Regions from separate parts of the Neorhizobium fuzhouense genome, predicted to be linked through region 3. Evidence: predicted binding sites of a transcription regulator. Region 3 holds the regulator's gene; each other region holds the start of a gene.
The links. Region 3 encodes PhoB, which activates phosphate uptake and scavenging genes when phosphate is short. Its sites were predicted from a motif close to TGTCATNNANCTGTCAT; they were not measured.
Positions count from the first base shown of each region.

Region 1 (4,434 bases), on a different contig from region 3:
CCCGGGGCCTACCCCCCTCTGCCCTGCCGGGCATCTCCCCCTCAAGGGGGGGAGATTGGCAAGAGGCAAAACCGCCGGCCCAAGATGTGCATGCGACCAAGTCTGGCGAAACGCTGCATTGAGAAAGCGGACGGCATTAACACGATGATCTCCCCCCTTGAGGGGGAGATGTCCGGCAGGACAGAGGGGGGCATCACACGCACACCCTATGAGGACACGACAGGATTAACCGCCACTTTATCCATTCCGAAGGTACTCCCGGCCGGGCGCACCGGCTCATGCGATCAATCACATGGCATCCCTATTTTTCTCGGCTGGGCGGCGAGGGAATGCGGTGCTGGGACAAACGGCGCGGAAGTTTTGACCTGACGTCCGGGCGGGGGTCGCACCGGACCAAGATTTGGAGCTTTGCTGATGCGCGTACTGGTTCTGCACTCCCACCCCGTCGAGGAAAGCTATGGCAAGGCGCTGTTTCGCCAGACCTGCGCAAGCCTTGCGGAGGCCGGTCATACGGTCGATGCCTGCGATCTCTATGCGGAAGGGTTCGATCCGGTCCTCTCCGCCCATGGAAGGCGGATCTATCACGATTACCCGGACAACATGGCGGGGCTCGAGAGCTACGTGGAACGCCTGAAACAGGCCGAGGGGCTGGTCATCTGCACGCCGGTGTGGAATTTCGGCTTTCCCGCCATGCTGAAGGGCTATTTCGATCGGGTCTGGCTGCCCGGCGTCTCCTTCGGTCTTCAGGACGGAAAGCTCACGCCGACGCTTCGCCACATCCGCAAGCTCGGCGCCGTCCTGACCTATGGCGGCACGCCCATGCGCGCGTTTCTCGTCGGGGACCCGCCGAAAAAGATCATCAAGCGTGTCATCCGGGCACAAATCGCCCTCGGCGCGCCGGTTAAATTCCTCGCCCATTACGACATGAACAACTGTACCGAGGCCACGCGCGCTGCGTTCCTCATGCGTGTGAAGACGGAAATGATACACTTTTAAGATTGTATCATTTAAAGACATCGTTAAATTTTCATCGCTATAAATCTCTTGGAACAAGAGGTTAAGCGATGCGCATTGTCTTTCTGATCGCCCTTCTGATGCTGGTTGGGTGCGGTACCGCCCCCAGCAGGATCGACAATGCCTGCGCCATATTCGCACAACGTGATGGACTGTTCAACAACTGGGCCCGCGACGCAAGGACTGCTTCACAACGATACGGTGTGCCGGTTCCGGTTCTGATGGCGACGATCTATACGGAATCCGGTTTCCGTGCCCGCGCCCGGCCGCCGCGCACCAAGCTCCTGGGCTTCATTCCCTGGACGCGCGCCTCCTCTGCCTATGGCTATGCGCAGGCGCTCGACGGCACCTGGGAGACCTATCGCCGCGAGACCGGTCGCTGGGGGGCCAGCCGCTCCGACTTCGGCGACGCCATCGATTTCGTCGGCTGGTATCACCGCAAGAGCCATGACACGAACGGCATCCCGCTCCAGGACGGCTACCGGCTCTACCTCGCCTATTATTCCGGCCATAGCGGCTATGAACGCGGCGAGTTTTCCTCCGGCACCCGCCAGGCGGCACAACGCTCGGCCAGCATGGCCAGCCGCTACGAGAACCAGCTGCGCGCCTGCGGTTACTAGGCAGGACGCGTTTGCCGGCGCCAAAGCCGGGTTTCCCTTGCGCCAAGACGTCGCACTGCGATCAATCTGACGGCCGGATTTGCGCTGGCGCAAGGCCGGCCGTTTCCTGTCATACCACCGTCAACTCCGCAGCCCAGCCTTGGGCCCAGCGATGCGGAGAACACCATGCTTCAGGCACAGAGAGACACCATTATTCCAGCCGGAGCCGCAGACGCGGCAAACGGCGTCGCCCCGGGCAACCGACAGGACGTTTTGGAGACCAGCGAAGAGGATGCTAGCGCAATGCAGGCGCTCTTCGACGAACTTGTGGAGCTGCGTACAGCGATCGCCGAGAGTGCCGTACCGCTTGCCGATGCTCTGTTTTCGAAAGCGCCCGTCTCCGACCGGGACTGCAAGCGCCTTGCCAATCTCTCACACTATCTGACGCTGCGCCGGCGCGATATCCGCCCCCTGCAGCGGCTTCTGATGCGGCTCGGCTTTTCCTCGCTCGGGCGGCTGGAAGGTCGCGTGCTGCCGACGCTCGATGCGGTGCTGGCAAGCCTTGCGGCGGCAACCGGTGCCGCCCCGCCATTCCCACGCCCGACGGAAGCGGCGTTCTTTGACGGTGAGTCAGCCCTTGCCGCAGCGGCAGACGAGCTACTGGGGCCGGAGCCCTCGCATCGGCACTGCCGCATCATGGTGACGCTTCCGAGCGAGGCGGCCGAAGCCCCCGACATGGTGGCCGATCTCGTGGCGCGCGGCATGACCATTGCCCGCATCAACTGCGCCCATGACGATCGCGAGGCCTGGCGCGCCATGGCCGGCCATGCGCGCGAAGCCGGCGAGCGGCTGGGACGCCAGGTGAAGATCCTCATGGATATTGCCGGTCCCAAAATCCGCACGGAGGCCGTGGTGCCGGTCAAGGGCACCAAGCTCGACGTCGGCGATCTCTTCCGGCTGGTGGCCGAGGGAGAACCGGCGCTTGCCGGCGAGGCGCGGGTCTGCGCATCGGTGTCGCTGCCGCAGATCGTCACCCGGCTGTCGCTCGGCGACCGCGTGCGCTATGACGACGGAAAGCTGGAAGGCGTGGTCGAGGCGCTGTCGGAGGGTGCCGCGCTCATCCGCGTCACCCGCTGCAAGACGGGCGGCACCAAGATCAAACCGGAAAAGGGGCTGAACCTGCCCGATACGGCGCTTGGTCTTTCGCCGCTCACCGCCAAGGACGAGGCGGACCTGATGAGCGTCGTCGAATGCGCCGACATGATCGGCTATTCCTTCGTCAGCCGGTCAGAGGATATCGATCTTCTGGAGGAAGCTCTTCGCCGCCATGACGGCGCAGAGGCTGGCCGCGCAGAGGGTGCGGGGGCCAGAAAAGGCAGGCTGGGTCTCGTGGCCAAGATCGAACAGCCGGCTGCGGTGCGCAACCTTCCCGTCCTGATCGCCACGGCGCTGCGCCACCAGCGCCCCTTCGGCGTGATGATCGCGCGCGGGGACCTGGCGGCTGAAATCGGCTTCGAGCGCGTGGCGGAAATGCAGGAGGAAATCCTGTGGATCTGCGAATCGGCCTCCGTGCCGACCATCTGGGCGACCCAGGTGCTGGAAGATCTGGTCAAAACCGGCCTTCCCTCGCGCGGAGAAATGACCGATGCGGCAATGGCGGCGCGGGCCGAATGCGTCATGCTGAACAAGGGGCCGGCGGTGGCTGAAGCCGTCACCCTGCTCGACACTCTCCTCGCGCGCATGGACGGCCATATTTTCAAGAAAACGCCGATGCTGCGGGCACTGCAATCCTGGCCGGACTAACCGCGTCCCGTCTCCAAGGCGCCGCCGTCAAAACACCTTGGCGGCGGTCACCTCTACCTCGACCAGAAATTCCGGCCGCGTAAAGCCGCCAACGATAATCAGCGTGGATACCGGCTTCGGGTCCAGCGTGTAGCGATCGCGCACCGCCATATAGGGCGCAAAATCCTCCCGCCTGGTGACGAAGCCGGAAATGCGGATGACATCGGCAAAGCTCATCCCGGCCTCATCGAGAATCGCCCGGATCGCCTCGAAACACAGCTCCACCTGCCCCGTCACATCCGGGGGAATGCTGTCATCGGTCGCGATGCCGAGCTGCCCCGACGTGACGAGAAGCGACGCGCCCGGCGGCACCAGAAGGCCGTGGTTATAGTGTCCGAACGGCTTTCGAACCGAAGGAGGGTTGAAGACCTGTTTTGCTGCTGACGTCATGCCGTTGCCTTATCGATTCCCGGTGATCAAGCACCACTATAACCGGGTCGGGAGGCTCTGGAAGAGCTTCCGCACTCAAATGCACCCGCCTTCAGGCCCGCGTCGGCATCGCCGGGAATGCGGTCAGCGCAGGATCGATGACGTCCCAGGCTTGGGCTGCATCGGTCCAGGTCACCATGGAGGGCGTGTAGCGGGCGGGATCATCGAGACTTGCCGCACGGATGATGAAGATATCCGGCATGGATGGAAAGGTCATGTAGACGGGCGAGCCGCACACCGGGCAGAAGGCGCGCCGCTTGACGGTACCGCTGTCTCCGGTCAGTTCCCACTCCGTTGCATCGCCCCCTTTTAAGACTTCGGCAGCCTGAAAGACCAGATGCGATTGGTGACCGGTTCCACTTTCCCGCTGGCACTGCCGGCACTGGCAATCGACCATGGCGGCCGGCTGGCCTTCAACACGGTAGCGAAGCGCGCCACAGGCGCAGCCTCCTGTATAGGCATCGCTCATCACTGTTCTCCTTCGTCGGGGGCTTGCTGAACGTCGTCAAGCAGCGGAGAGATGCGGGGAACCACCGTCTTCCATCCTCCG
Region 1 covers NZ_JBHFFP010000002.1:579,220-583,653, forward strand. Annotated here, with positions in the region: gene ACEXP3_RS06590 (NAD(P)H-dependent oxidoreductase) at 415-996, shown strand; gene ACEXP3_RS06595 (transglycosylase SLT domain-containing protein) at 1,065-1,634, shown strand; gene ACEXP3_RS06600 (pyruvate kinase) at 1,917-3,416, shown strand; gene ACEXP3_RS06605 (RidA family protein) at 3,444-3,845, opposite strand; gene ACEXP3_RS06610 (GFA family protein) at 3,937-4,353, opposite strand; gene ACEXP3_RS06615 (SRPBCC family protein) at 4,353-4,434, opposite strand, start outside.
Region 1: a site for PhoB is predicted at 1,742-1,758, ahead of ACEXP3_RS06600 (pyruvate kinase). Genes of this name have one in related genera too.

Region 2 (4,434 bases), on a different contig from region 3:
TGATGCCGGTGACGCCCGGCGAGATCATGCTGTCGAAGATCTGGGCGAACGGGCTGGTGATCGTCGTGGCCGCCGTGCTGTCGCTCGTGGTGGTGGTGGAGCGGGTGCTGCATGTCCCCATTGCCGGCTCGCTCGGTCTCTTCATCGCATCCGCCGTACTCTACCAGTTCTCGGTGACCTCGCTCGGCATCCTGATTGCCACCGCCTCCACTTCCATGGCGCAGTTCGGCCTCATCGCAATCCCGGTGCTGATCGCGATGAACCTTCTGTCGGGCAGCACGACGCCGATGGAAAGCATGCCGGTCTTCCTGCAGACCGTCATGCAGATCTCGCCCTCGACGCATTTCGTCGCCCTGTCGCAGGCGATCCTCTATCGCGGCGCAGACTTTTTCATCGTCTGGCCGCAGATGCTGGCGCTCGCCGTCGTCGGCTGCGGTTTCTTTGCCCTGGCGCTCCTGCGCTTCCGCCGCTCGCTGATGTCTGCGGCGTGAAGCGTGGGGATCTCAACCGGCTGCGGCAAGCAGTTCCGGCTCACGGAGCTCCGGCCAGAAGGGCTCGGTGGCTGCCATGAGGGCCGGCGTTGCCGCGGCGATATAGGGAATGCCGTCGCGGGTGCCGATGCGCACGTCAAGGCCTGCCTCGCGCGCCAGAACCGCGCCGCCGGCAATGTCCCACATGGTCGTGTACTTCTGCAGGTGGCCGTCATAGGTGCCACGGGCGGAAAACACGAGGCCCATCGAGGTGGAGCGGATCGACTGCACCACCCAGCCGGCATGGCGAAGGCCGACCGTCAGCGCCGCCACGCCTTCGGCCTCGGCGGCAGCACTGTCGCCGAGCGACATCATGCGCACGTCTTCAAAGGTGGTATCGCGCACGAAAGGCGTTCCGTTGAGGAAGAGGCCGGTGCCATCGGCCGCCGCATAGATCTCGCCCATCGCCGGCATGGCAACGACGCCGAGTTCCGGCCTGCCATGGCGCACGAAGCCGAGCGAAATGCCCCAGAGCGGCGAGCCGCGCAGGAAATTCGTCGTGCCGTCGATCGGATCGACGATCCAGTAGGCGTCGTCGGCAACGCCGCCCATTTCCTCGCCGAGCACCGTTTCGCCCGGAAAAGCCTCTGCCAACCGGTCGCGCACCAGCTGCTCGACGGCCGTATCGGCCTCGGAGACGAAATCCTGGAACCCCTTGGCGCGGGTGGCAATGCTGGTGCGGTCCCTGTGAAACCTGAGCGCCAGTTCCATGGCCTCTGCAATCACCTTGGAGGCACGCTCCAGCCGTTCATGGGAAATCGTCATCACTTGCCTTCTGCGCCAAAGCGCCCGTTGAGCCATGTCCTGAAAGCTGCGACCTCGTCCGTCTGGATGGCGCCGACGCCGGCATCGACCAGCGCACCCCATACCGCATCCGGCTCGGCCAGAGCCCGCGTATCGTTGAAATCGAGACAATGGGAAACGTCAAGCGTGTTGATCCAGAGGCGGATGTTCTGGCGCTCGAGTTCCGCATGGCCCGTCTCAAGATCGGCGATGTCCTTGAACTTCACCTCGATCATCGGGGCTGAAAGCGGCGCGATGCGGGCAAGATCCTCGGCGAACCGGCCGGGGCGAACGGCAAACATCGGCATATGCGGGATCCTGCCAAACCAGTCGGCGTCGAGAATGTCAAAATGCTGCGCATCAAGATCGATATCGGTCTTCACCAGCACCTGATCGGCGATGCCCAGGCGCAGCACCGTCTCCATCACCTGGGGCAGGTCGCGGGCAAATTTCGTGTCGATGTTGACGGTGATTTTTCCGCGCGCCTCTTCCAGAATCTCTTCGAGCGTCGGCACGCCTTCCTGAGTGAGAGCGGCATCCGCGCCGCCGGCGCCGGTCTTCAGCATGGCGCGGCGCACCGTCTCGAACGGCAATTGGGCGACGGTGCCGGTGCCAGTCGTGGTGCGGTCAAGCGTCGCATCGTGGATCACCACCAGCCGGCCATCAAGCGTCGCCTGCGTGTCGATCTCGATCATGTCGACGCCGGCTGCGATGGCGGCACGCACGGAAGCCAGCGAATTTTCCGCCGTTTCCCGCCAGAAGCCGCGATGGGCAATCGTCAGAATTGCCGGGTTGCGGCGTGAGGACAGGGCTTTCACATCCGCCGCAAGGAAAGGCTTAAGTGGTTCTGCAAAAAGGGTTTCTTCATCGACAATCGCATTTGATGCGCCGCTCATGGCTAAGCTCTCCTGGGGGTCCATGCGGGTGGCACGGGATGGCGCACTCCTTAAACCCGCAGTGATGAGAGTTTTGTGACACAGGCCGCCAACGTGTCAGCAAACGCGCCTGCAACTCCTTGTATTGATGGCTCTTTCGATCACGCAATCGTGCGGGGGCAAAGCCGATCAATGTTGACTGTCACTATCCGCTTTATATAACGCTCATCCGACATCCTGATGAGACCCGCCATGGAGGCAAACTTGATTTCCTATCGAAACGCCATGAGCCGCATCGCGCTTGCGCTGTCCCTGTCCTCGATCGCAACGGTCGGGCATGCGCAGGTGGCAGACAGCCTCACCATCTACAATGCGCAGCACGAGGGCCTGACCCAGGAATGGGTGAAGGCGTTTACCGAAGAGACGGGCATTGCGGTGACCGTGCGCAACGGATCGGACATGGAGTTTGCCAACCAGATCGTGCAGGAAGGCGCCAATTCGCCGGCAGACCTCTTCCTCACCGAAAATTCCCCGGCCATGACCCTGGTGGACGGGGCAGGGCTGTTCGAACCGGTGGATGCGGCAACGCTTGCGCAGGTGCCGGACGGCTTCAAGCCCTCCAACGGCCATTGGGTCGGCATTGCCGCCCGCTCCACCGTCTTTGCCTATGACAAGACGAAGCTTTCCGAAGACAAGCTGCCGAAGACCATGGCCGAGCTTGCCGAGCCGGCCTGGAAGGGCCGCTGGGCCGCCTCGCCATCGGGCGCCGATTTCCAGGCCATCGTTGGCGCCTTCCTGGAGCTGAAGGGCGAAGCGGCAACGGCCGCATGGCTGAAGGGCATGAAGGAAAACTTCGCCCCCTACCGCGGCAATTCCACCGCCATGAAGGCCGTCAATGCCGGTCAGGTCGAAGGCGCGCTGATCTATCACTACTATTATTTCGGTGATCAGGCCCGCACCGGCGAAAACAGCAAGAACGTCGCCCTGCATTATTTCCGCAATCAGGATCCGGGCGCCTTCGTCAGCGTATCGGGCGGCGGAATTCTGGCCTCCAGCAAGCACAAGCAGCAGGCCCAGGCCTTCCTGAAGTGGCTGACGGCGAAGGGCGGCCAGGACATCCTGCGCACCGGCACCTCCTTCGAATATGCCGTGGGTCGCGACGCAGCCTCCAACAAGGCGCTGGTGCCACTTGCCGATCTCAATGCCCCCAAGGTCGATCCGGCGCATCTCAACAATGCCAAGGTCACGGATCTGATGACGGCGGCCGGAATCCTCTGATTTTAGCCGGCAATCCGGTTGCTTCACGGCGCCGCAGCGCGTATCTGCGGCGTTTGACGATTTCGAGCACAGAATGACCCCGATCAGCGCGACAGCCTCCCTCACGCAACCGCGACCGCTGCGGTCGTTTTGCCTGTCCTGGGTGTCCGTCATTGCCGTGTTCTTTGCCTGCCTGGCGCTGGTGCCGCTCTGTTTCGTGCTCTGGGCAACGCTTGCCACGGGATATGAGACGGCGGTCGCGCTGATCTTTCGGCCTCGCGTCGCCGGCCTTCTGCTCAACACCGTCTTTCTCATCCTGCTGACCGTGCCGGCCTGTGCGGTGCTTGCCGTCGCGCTTGCCTTTCTGACGGAGCGCACGGACCTTCCCGGCGCACGGCTGTTTGCCTGGCTGTGCGTCGCCCCCCTTGCCGTGCCGGCCTTCGTTCACAGCTATGCCTGGATCGGCGTCTGGCCGGGCCTCAACGGTCTTTCGGCCGGCGTGCCGATCTCGATCGTCGCCTATTTCCCGTTTCTCTACCTGCCGGTCGCAGCCGCACTCAGGCTTCTCGATCCGGGGCTCGAGGATCAGGCGGCATCGCTTGGGCTTTCGCCGCTTTCCGTCTTCTTCCGTGTGGTCCTGCCGCAGCTGCGGCTGGCGATCCTGGGCGGCGCGCTTCTGATTTCGCTGCATCTGCTCTCGGAATACGGTCTCTTTGCGATGATCCGCTTCGACACCTTCACCACCGCGATCATCGATCAGTTCCAGTCGACCTATAATGGCGTGGCGGCCAATATGCTGGCAGTGGTGCTGGTCTTGTGCTGCCTCGTCTTCCTCGGGCTGGATGCCGCCATTCGCGGCAGGCGCCGCTATGCACGGCTGGGATCGGGCGTCGCGCGGCGGGCAACCGTGACGCGGCTCGGGGCCCTGCGCTATCCGGCCCTTCTTCTGCCTATTGTCACCTGCGCCTTCTCGCTCGGCATTCCGGCAC
Region 2 covers NZ_JBHFFP010000008.1:35,526-39,959, reverse strand. Annotated here, with positions in the region: gene ACEXP3_RS15115 (ABC transporter permease) at 1-491, shown strand, start outside; gene ACEXP3_RS15110 (inositol monophosphatase family protein) at 504-1,295, opposite strand; gene ACEXP3_RS15105 (glycerophosphodiester phosphodiesterase family protein) at 1,295-2,209, opposite strand; gene ACEXP3_RS15100 (iron ABC transporter substrate-binding protein) at 2,474-3,466, shown strand; gene ACEXP3_RS15095 (ABC transporter permease) at 3,540-4,434, shown strand, end outside.
Region 2: a site for PhoB is predicted at 2,274-2,290, ahead of ACEXP3_RS15105 (glycerophosphodiester phosphodiesterase family protein). Genes of this name have one in related genera too.

Region 3 (4,434 bases):
ATTACGGCGAGAAGCGGGCCCTCTTCGACGTAAATCTCAATGTCCGCGAAAATACGGTGACGGCGCTGATCGGCCCTTCGGGCTGCGGCAAGTCCACCTTCCTGCGTTGCCTCAACCGCATGAACGATACGATCGAAAGCTGCCGCGTCACCGGCCGCATCACGCTCGATACCGACGATATCTACGATCCGTCGATCGACGTGGTGGAACTGCGCGCCCGCGTCGGCATGGTGTTCCAGAAGCCGAACCCGTTCCCGAAGTCGATCTACGAAAACATCGCCTACGGTCCGCGTATCCACGGTCTTGCCCGCAACAAGGCGGACATGGATCAGATCGTCGAGGCAAGCCTGCAGCGCGCCGGTCTCTGGAACGAAGCAAAGGACCGCCTGCACGAATCCGGCACCGGCCTCTCGGGCGGCCAGCAGCAGCGCCTGTGCATTGCCCGCGCCATTGCCGTGTCGCCGGAAGTCATCCTGATGGACGAGCCCTGCTCGGCGCTCGATCCGATCGCGACCGCGAAAGTGGAAGAGCTGATCCACGAGCTGCGCAGCAATTACACCATCGTCATCGTGACCCACTCGATGCAGCAGGCGGCCCGCGTCTCGCAGCGCACCGCCATGTTCCACCTCGGCCAGCTGGTCGAGGAGAACGACACCGACAAGATGTTCACCAACCCGGATGATCAGCGCACGCAGGACTACATCATGGGTCGCTTCGGCTGATTGCCGCCGCCGATCCCTGCCTGCCGCCTTGTGCTGACACCCCTATCCGAGGACGCCAAAATGCCTTCGCACATCCTTTCGGCCTATGACGAAGACCTGAAATACCTCAACCGCCGCATTTCCGAAATGGGCGGCCTTGCCGAGCAGATGTGCGGCGATGCCGTGCGCGCGCTCGTCAATTCCGATGGCGCGCTTGCCCAGAAGGTCATCTCCGACGACGTGATCCTCGATCACGCCGAGCGCGAGATCCAGGAAAAGGCGATCGTGACGATTGCCAAGCGCCAGCCGATGGCGGCGGATCTGCGCGAAATCATCGGCACGCTGCGCATTGCAGCCGATCTCGAGCGCGTCGGCGATCTGGGCAAGAACACCGCCAAGCGCGTCATTGCCGTGCAGGGCACCGGCGTTCCGCGCAAGCTTGCCCGTGGCCTCGAGCATCTGTCCGAGCTGGCGCTCGTGCAGCTGAAGGAAGTGCTCGATGTGTTCTCCAGCCGCTCGGTGCAGAAGGCGGAAGCCATCCGCCAGCGCGACGAGGAAATCGATGCCATGTACACCTCGCTGTTCCGCGAGCTGCTGACCTACATGATGGAAGACCCGCGCAACATCACGTCGTGCACGCATCTCCTGTTCTGCGCCAAGAACATCGAGCGCATCGGCGACCATGCCACCAACATCGCCGAGACGATCTATTACATTGCAACCGGTGCCCAGCCGGAAGGCGAGCGCCCCAAGGATGATACGTCCAACACGCTTGGTGCCGTGGCCGAGTAAGGCCATACTGACGGAGTGCCTGAACCATGCTGCCCAAAATTGCGGTTGTGGAGGACGAGGAAGCTCTCAGCGTCCTCCTGCGCTATAATCTCGAGGCCGAAGGCTACGAGGTCGAGACCATCCTGCGCGGCGACGAGGCGGAAATCCGCCTGCAGGAGCGGTTGCCGGATCTCTTGATCCTCGACTGGATGCTGCCGGGCGTCTCCGGCATCGAGCTTTGCCGGCGCCTGCGCATGCGTCCGGATACCGAACGCCTGCCGATCATCATGCTGACGGCACGCGGCGAGGAAAGCGAGCGTGTGCGCGGTCTGGCGACCGGTGCCGACGACTATGTGGTAAAGCCCTTCTCGACGCCGGAACTGATGGCGCGTGTGAAAGCCATGCTGCGCCGCGCCCGGCCGGAGGTTCTGTCGAGCGTGCTGCGCTGCGGCGATATCGAACTCGACCGCGAAACGCATCGCGTTCACCGCAAGAGCCGCGAAGTGCGGCTTGGGCCCACCGAGTTTCGCCTGCTGGAATTCCTGATGACATCGCCCGGCCGCGTCTATTCGCGCTCGCAGCTTCTCGATGGCGTCTGGGGTCACGATATCTACGTGGACGAGCGCACCGTCGACGTGCATGTCGGGCGCCTGCGCAAGGCGCTCAACTTTTCCAACATGCAGGATGTGATCCGCACCGTGCGCGGCGCCGGCTATTCGATGGAAGCCTGAGGCGGTCCCCGCACGCCGGTTTTGCCAGACCCAAAACGTTCAACGCCCGGTGGCCCTGCTGCCGGGCGTTTGTCTTGTCCCCAGTCACCGGTCACTGCCGAGCGCGCAAAAAAAACGGGCGCGGGGCCCGTTTTTCGTTCGCATCGGCTGACGATCCCTTAAGGATCAGGCGCGGGCAGCGGCCGAGATGTTGGCGGCCTTGCGACGCTCGTTCACCGGCTGGTAGGCAAGCCGCGCGTGATACTTGCAATAGGGCGAGGTATCGGCAGATTCCGAACCGCAGAAGTGGAAATCGTCCTTCAGCGGGTCGCCCATCGGCCACTTGCAGGTGCGCTCGGTGAGATCCGTCAGCGACAGCTTGCGCGACATCGGCACGACGACATTGCTCGGTGCCTTGAATTCTGCCGGTTCGGCGGCTTCGGCCTCGACCTCTTCCGTCACCAGCGTGGCGCCGAGCGGACGGGTAACGGTGCGGGTGGGGGCGCCGGCCGGGGTGCGGGCGGCAAAGTTTGGTGCGCGCGGCGCCGACGTGGTGCGCTTGGCGGGCGCGGTGCGCGCCGTTGCCTGCGTGCCGCCGGCCTTTGCGCGGCCCGGCAGGTTGAGGCGATGCACCTTGCCGATCACGGCGTTGCGGCTGACGCCGCCCAGCTGTGTGGCGATCTGGCTTGCGCTCAGGCCTTCGGCCCAAAGCCGCTTTAGTCTCTCGACGCGCTCGTCCGTCCAGTTCATGCTGTCTCTCCGCCTTAGAGCATCTGTGCGAGACAGAATCGTTCACCCTCCGGCGGGAGGATTTCCTGCCGGACATACCATATCTATACGTTTGGTGACTAGTTCCGCCGCATGCAGTCTAGTAATTGATCTTTAACCTATCGGCCCGGGGACTCGCTGACAAGAGTCGGTGGAATCGCCGCGAATCGATTTCCGGGTTTTCCCCAACTTGCTTTTAAGGCGAGTCTTTTTTGTCACAGCGCGAAAGCCTGGCGCAAGCCAGCCTCACGCAGCGGAAATCCCCCGGAATTCAAGCGATTTGTTGACAGTTGATCCTGAAATGCAGATAGTGCGCCTGCCGCCGCTCAAGGCGGCATTTTTGATTTCTGGTTTGCGTTCGGGCAGCCCGCGGGCGCTTGGACGGATGATTGCCCAAGGAGTGATGTCGCCATGGCTGAAGCCGCGCTTTTCGACACCTTTGCACGGGCCCCGCTGCGTTTTACGCGTGGCGAGGGGGTCTGGCTCGTGACGGAAACGGGCGAGCGATATCTCGATTTCGGTGCGGGCGTCGCCGTCACCTCCTGCGGCCATTCCAACCCGCATCTGGTCCAGGCCCTGAAGGATCAGGCCGAAAAGGTCTGGCACCTGTCCAACCTCTACGAGATCCCCGATCAGGAGCGGCTGGCCCGTCGTCTGGTCGAGGCGACCTTTGCCGATAAGGTGTTCTTCACCAATTCGGGCGCGGAAGCGCTGGAATGCGCCATCAAGACCGCCCGCCGCTACCATTTTTCCAAGGGTCACCCGGAAAAATTCCACATCATCACCTTCGAAGGCGCCTTCCATGGCCGCACGATCGCGACGATCGCCGCCGGCGGCCAGGAAAAATACATGGAGGGCTTCGGCCCGAAGGCGCAAGGCTTTGACCAGGTTCCCTTCGGCGATCTCGAGGCGCTGAAGGCCGCCATCACGGAAAACACCGCAGCCCTGCTGATCGAGCCGATCCAGGGCGAGGGCGGTATCCGCGTCGTCGCCAAGGAATTCCTGCGCGAGCTGCGCCAGATCTGCGATGACCGCGGCATTCTCCTGATGTTCGATGAAGTGCAGTCCGGCGTTGGCCGTACCGGAAAATTCTTCGCCTATGAGGCAACCGGCATCGCGCCCGATATCATGGCCGTTGCCAAGGGCATCGGCGGCGGCTTTCCTTTCGGGGCCTGCCTTGCAACCGCCGAGGCAGCGTCCGGCATGAAGCCCGGCATCCACGGCACGACCTATGGCGGCAATCCGCTCGCCATGGCCGTCGGCAATGCCGTGCTTGACGTCGTGCTTGCTGATGGCTTTCTGGAAAACGTGCGTGACGTGGCGCTCGTCTTCCGTCAGGGCCTTGCTTCGCTAAAAGACCGTTTTCCCGATGTGATCGAGGAGATCCGCGGCGAAGGCCTGATGCTCGGCATCAAGGCGCGCGTGCCGGCCGGCGATCTGGCGCTTGCCATGCGGGAGGAGCATCTGCTCGGCGTTCCCGCCGG
Region 3 covers NZ_JBHFFP010000006.1:7,936-12,369, reverse strand. Annotated here, with positions in the region: gene pstB (phosphate ABC transporter ATP-binding protein PstB) at 1-722, shown strand, start outside; gene phoU (phosphate signaling complex protein PhoU) at 783-1,493, shown strand; gene phoB (phosphate regulon transcriptional regulator PhoB) at 1,520-2,203, shown strand; gene ACEXP3_RS12190 (GcrA family cell cycle regulator) at 2,369-2,932, opposite strand; gene ACEXP3_RS12185 (aspartate aminotransferase family protein) at 3,362-4,434, shown strand, end outside.

Region 4 (4,434 bases), on a different contig from region 3:
AACGACCGTCGTTGCTGAAAAAGGCGGCCGGGTTCACACCGTGACGCTTCCGACCGGCCAGTCGGCGCTTGCCGCGCAGAACGATGCCGTGCGCGCCGCGCTTGCCCAGGCCTCCGAAATGCCCGTGGTCACGCCGGCGCTTGCCGTAGCACCCACCTCCATCCAGACAACGGGCGCGATGGAGGCCATCAATGTGGCAACCACGACCGCTCACACCATGACCGAGCCGGTGTCGGCCACGCCGCTGGCCAAGACCAGCCAGGAAATTACACCGACCCTGCAGACCGCCGCCTTGCGGTCCACGCAGAAGCCGGCGGAAAAACCGGCCGGCATTCCGCCGGAGTTTTCCGCAAGCTATGCGGCCATTCCGACGCCGCGTCCGCGCCCTGCGCCTTCCAGCACCTCTTCGATGCTGGCCTACGCATCCCCGGCACAGCCGCTCTCGTCCGTGTCCAATGATTTCTTCCCGCCGGCCCCCGGTGCTCCGGTGCCGGCAACGGCTGAGGCCAGCACGCCGACCCTGAACAAGCTGATCAAGCGCTATGCGGGCATGTACGGCGTGCCGGAATCACTCGTCCACCGCGTCGTGCACCGCGAAAGCCGCTACGACCCGAAGGCCTACAACAAGCGCGGCTATTTCGGCCTCATGCAGATCAAGTATTCCACCGCCAAGTCCATGGGATATAGCGGCACGCCGGAAGGCCTGCTGGATGCCGAAACCAACCTGAAATACGCCATCAAATATCTGCGCGGCGCCTGGCTGGTGGCCGATAACGAGCCGGATGACGCCATCGGTCTTTATGCGCGCGGCTACTACTATGATGCCAAGCGCAAGGACATGCTGAACGTTCTGAAGTAAGCGGCCAGGGGCGCGGTCGTTACAGCGCTTTAAGCAATGCCGCTACCAGCGCGTCCGACCGGTATCCTTTCGCTGCCGGCGTCAGCCCCAGGCGCACCACGACGAGCCCTTTTGACGGAATGACCGTCACGCTTTGTCCGTCATGCCCTTCCAGAGCAAACTGATCCTGAGGGACGACCGCGCGAAACGCCCCCTCCCCCGTCCTTTGACGAGCAAGCCATGTCTGCATGCGCGAATAGCGCCCGCCAGACGTCGCATTTTCCTGCGACATGTCTGCCACCAGATGGGGTGGCAGGATGCTGCGGCCCTGCCATTCCCCGCGCTTGGCAAGGACAAGGCCGAAGCGGGCCCAGTCGCGGGCTGTGGCATACATGTAGGAACTGCCGGCAAAGGTTCCGGTCTCATCCAGCTCCATCACCGCGCTTGCCATGCCGAGCGGCTCAAACAGCGCCTTGCGCGGATAGGCGAGCGCCTCGGCCTTCTCCGTGAACCGGTCCATCCACAGGCGCGAGAGCAGCATGGCCGTGCCGGACGAATAGTGGAAGCCCGTCCCCGGCGTTCGTGCAAGCGGCAGGCTTGCAGCAAAACCGGCCATGTCGGGCTCGAGGAACAGCATCCGGGTCACATCCGCCACGGCACCGTAATCCTCGTTGAAGGCAAGCCCGCTTTCCATGGCAAGCAGCTGCGCAAGGGTGATGTCGGCACGCTCATCACCTTTCCAGGCGCCAAACAGGCCCTTGTCGGCAAGCGTCATGCGCCCGTCGCGGATCATGGTGGCAACGAGCGCGGCATTCACCGATTTCGTCATCGACCAGCCGAGGAGCGGCATCCGGCCGTCAAAGCCTTGCCCGTAGCGCTCGCCGACGATGCGGCCGTCCTTGACCACCACGACTGCCCTTAGCCCCGGCCCCGTCAGGTCGTCGCGAGACAGGATGTCGCCGATGTCCGGCCGGGTGACCACCGTTTCACCTTCAGGCCAAAGAGCCTTGGTGTCGACCGGTGCCTTTGCCGGCGCTTCGGCCGATGCAGCGGCTGTGGGAAGCCTTGCCGGGGTCTTCCCATCCGCAAGCAGCGCGCAGCCAAAGCCCTCGCGGTAAACGGCGGTTGCCGGCGCGATGGCGCCAAGAATTGCGGCATGCACCCGCCCCGCATCCCGGTCCACGGCAACCCGCATCAGGCGAAGCAGCGGATGGCCCGGCGCCTGCACATCTTCCGACAGCACCTCTGCCGATTCGCGCCCGGCCAGAAACACATTCGAGCAGACGATCTTGGCCGCATAGCCGCTTCCGACCCGCAACAGCGCAGGCGGGGCGACATAGAGCCAGACCAGGCAGGCGATGAGCACCAGCACCACGAAGACGAGAAAAAACCGAACAAGACGAAGCACAAGGCGCATGAAACCAATCCCGCTGGACAGCCGCGGCGCTCTCTTCGAACCGAGCAGCCGCGGCGAGCTTCGGCCCCAAGTACGGCGGCATAAGGACACGTCATGAAACTGTAGCAGCAGGCGGCTACAGCCATTTGACACGCAGGGCGAGACGACAGGGGTTGAGCATGGCCGAGATCGCACCGGAAGCCGGGTTTCTGAAAAACGGAAAGCTGAAGACTGCATTGCTGCAGCACAAGGCGTTGTCGAAGAGCGGCTTTTCCGAGCGCCTGTTCGGCCTGTTGTTTTCCGGCCTCGTCTATCCGCAGATCTGGGAGGATCCGGATGTCGACATGGCCGGCATGGAACTGGCGGCCGGGCACAGCATCGTCACCATCGGGTCCGGTGGCTGCAACATGCTGGCCTACCTCTCCCGCTCGCCGCGCTCCATCGACGTGGTGGATCTTAATCCGCATCATATCGCGCTCAACCGCCTGAAGCTGCAAGCCTTTGCCGCCCTTCCCGCCCATGCCGACGTGGTGCGCTTTCTGGCCACCGAAAATGCCCGAACCAACGGGCGCGCGTTTGATCTCTTCATTGCGCCGAAGCTTGACGAGACCACCCGCTCCTACTGGCAGAAGCGAAGCCTCACGGGGCGCCGCCGCATCTCCGTGTTCGAGCGCAATATCTACCGCACCGGCCTGCTCGGCCGCTTCATTGCCGCAGGTCACCTTCTGGCGCGGCTGCATGGCGTCAACCTCACCGAAATGGCGACCATGGGATCGCTGCGTGAACAGCGGCAGTTTTTCGATACCCGCATCGCACCGCTTTTCGACAAGCCGCTGATCCGCTGGCTGACGAGCGCCAAAAGCTCGCTGTTCGGCCTTGGCATTCCGCCGCAGCAATATGACGAACTGGCAAGCCTTGCCGCGGATGGTTCGATTGCGCCGGTGCTGCGCCAGCGTCTGGAAAAGCTCGCCTGCCACTTTCCGCTTCGCGACAATTATTTCGCCTGGCAGGCCTTTGTACGCCGCTATGCGCTGCCGCACGAGGGTTCGCTGCCGACCTACCTGAAGGCGGAACACTACCGGACCATCCGCAACAATGTGCCGCGCGTTGCCGTCCATCATGAAACCTTTACCGATCTCCTGTCGCACAAGGCCGCCGGCACCGTGGATCGCTATGTGCTGCTCGATGCGCAGGACTGGATGAACGACCGCCAGCTCAACGATCTCTGGGCTGAAATCAGCCGCACCGCCGCACCGGGCGCCCGCGTCATCTTCCGCACGGCTGCCGAAAAGAGCATTATCGAGGGCCGCCTTTCGCCGGCGATCCGTGATCAGTGGCGCTATCTCGACGTCCGCTCGCAGGAGCTGAACCTGCAGGACCGTTCGGCGATCTATGGCGGCTTCCACATCTATGAGCGCGCCGCATGACGACCTTTGGCGAAACACGTCCCTTGCCGGCAGCAGACCATGCGGCACGCATGGACCGGATGTATCGCTACCAGCGCCATATCTACGACCTGACGCGCAAATACTATCTTCTCGGGCGTGACCGGGCGATTGCCGATCTTGCGGTGCCGACCGATGGGACGCTTCTGGAAGTCGGCTGCGGCACCGGCCGAAACCTGCTTCTGGCACACCGGCTCTATCCACGCGCACGCCTTTTCGGCCTCGACATCTCCGCCGAAATGCTGGCAACGACACGCGCCAATTTTCGCGGCAAGGCGACAGAGCCGACGCTTTCCGTCGCCGATGCCACGACGTTTTCCGCCGCAGACTTTGGGGTCGACGGGTTCGATCGCATCCTGATTTCCTACGCGCTGTCGATGATTCCCGATTGGCAGGGCGCGCTTGTGGCGGCGCTTTCGGCGCTGAAACCGGGCGGATCGCTGCATATCGTCGACTTCGGCCAGCAGGAAAACCTCCCCGCATGGTTTCGCAGCGGCCTCAAGGCCTGGCTCTCACGATTTCATGTGACGCCGCGGGCAGACCTTGCCGAAGCGCTCGAAGCCCGCCTTGCGGAATTCCATGCCGACATGATGTTCGAGACGATCGGCCGCGGCTATGCCTGGCACGCGATCATCCGGCGCAGCATCTGAAACCATTCCCTGCGATAACCACTTGAGAACGGGTGCGTTTTAGCGCAATCTCATGGGACGTGGCGCGCGGGCGGAGAAGGCATGGCGTCGCGTAAGGGAATTTTT
Region 4 covers NZ_JBHFFP010000002.1:191,587-196,020, forward strand. Annotated here, with positions in the region: gene ACEXP3_RS04725 (transglycosylase SLT domain-containing protein) at 1-859, shown strand, start outside; gene ACEXP3_RS04730 (serine hydrolase domain-containing protein) at 879-2,255, opposite strand; gene ACEXP3_RS04735 (BtaA family protein) at 2,414-3,661, shown strand; gene ACEXP3_RS04740 (class I SAM-dependent methyltransferase) at 3,658-4,329, shown strand.
Region 4: a site for PhoB is predicted at 2,345-2,361, ahead of ACEXP3_RS04735 (BtaA family protein). Genes of this name have one in related genera too.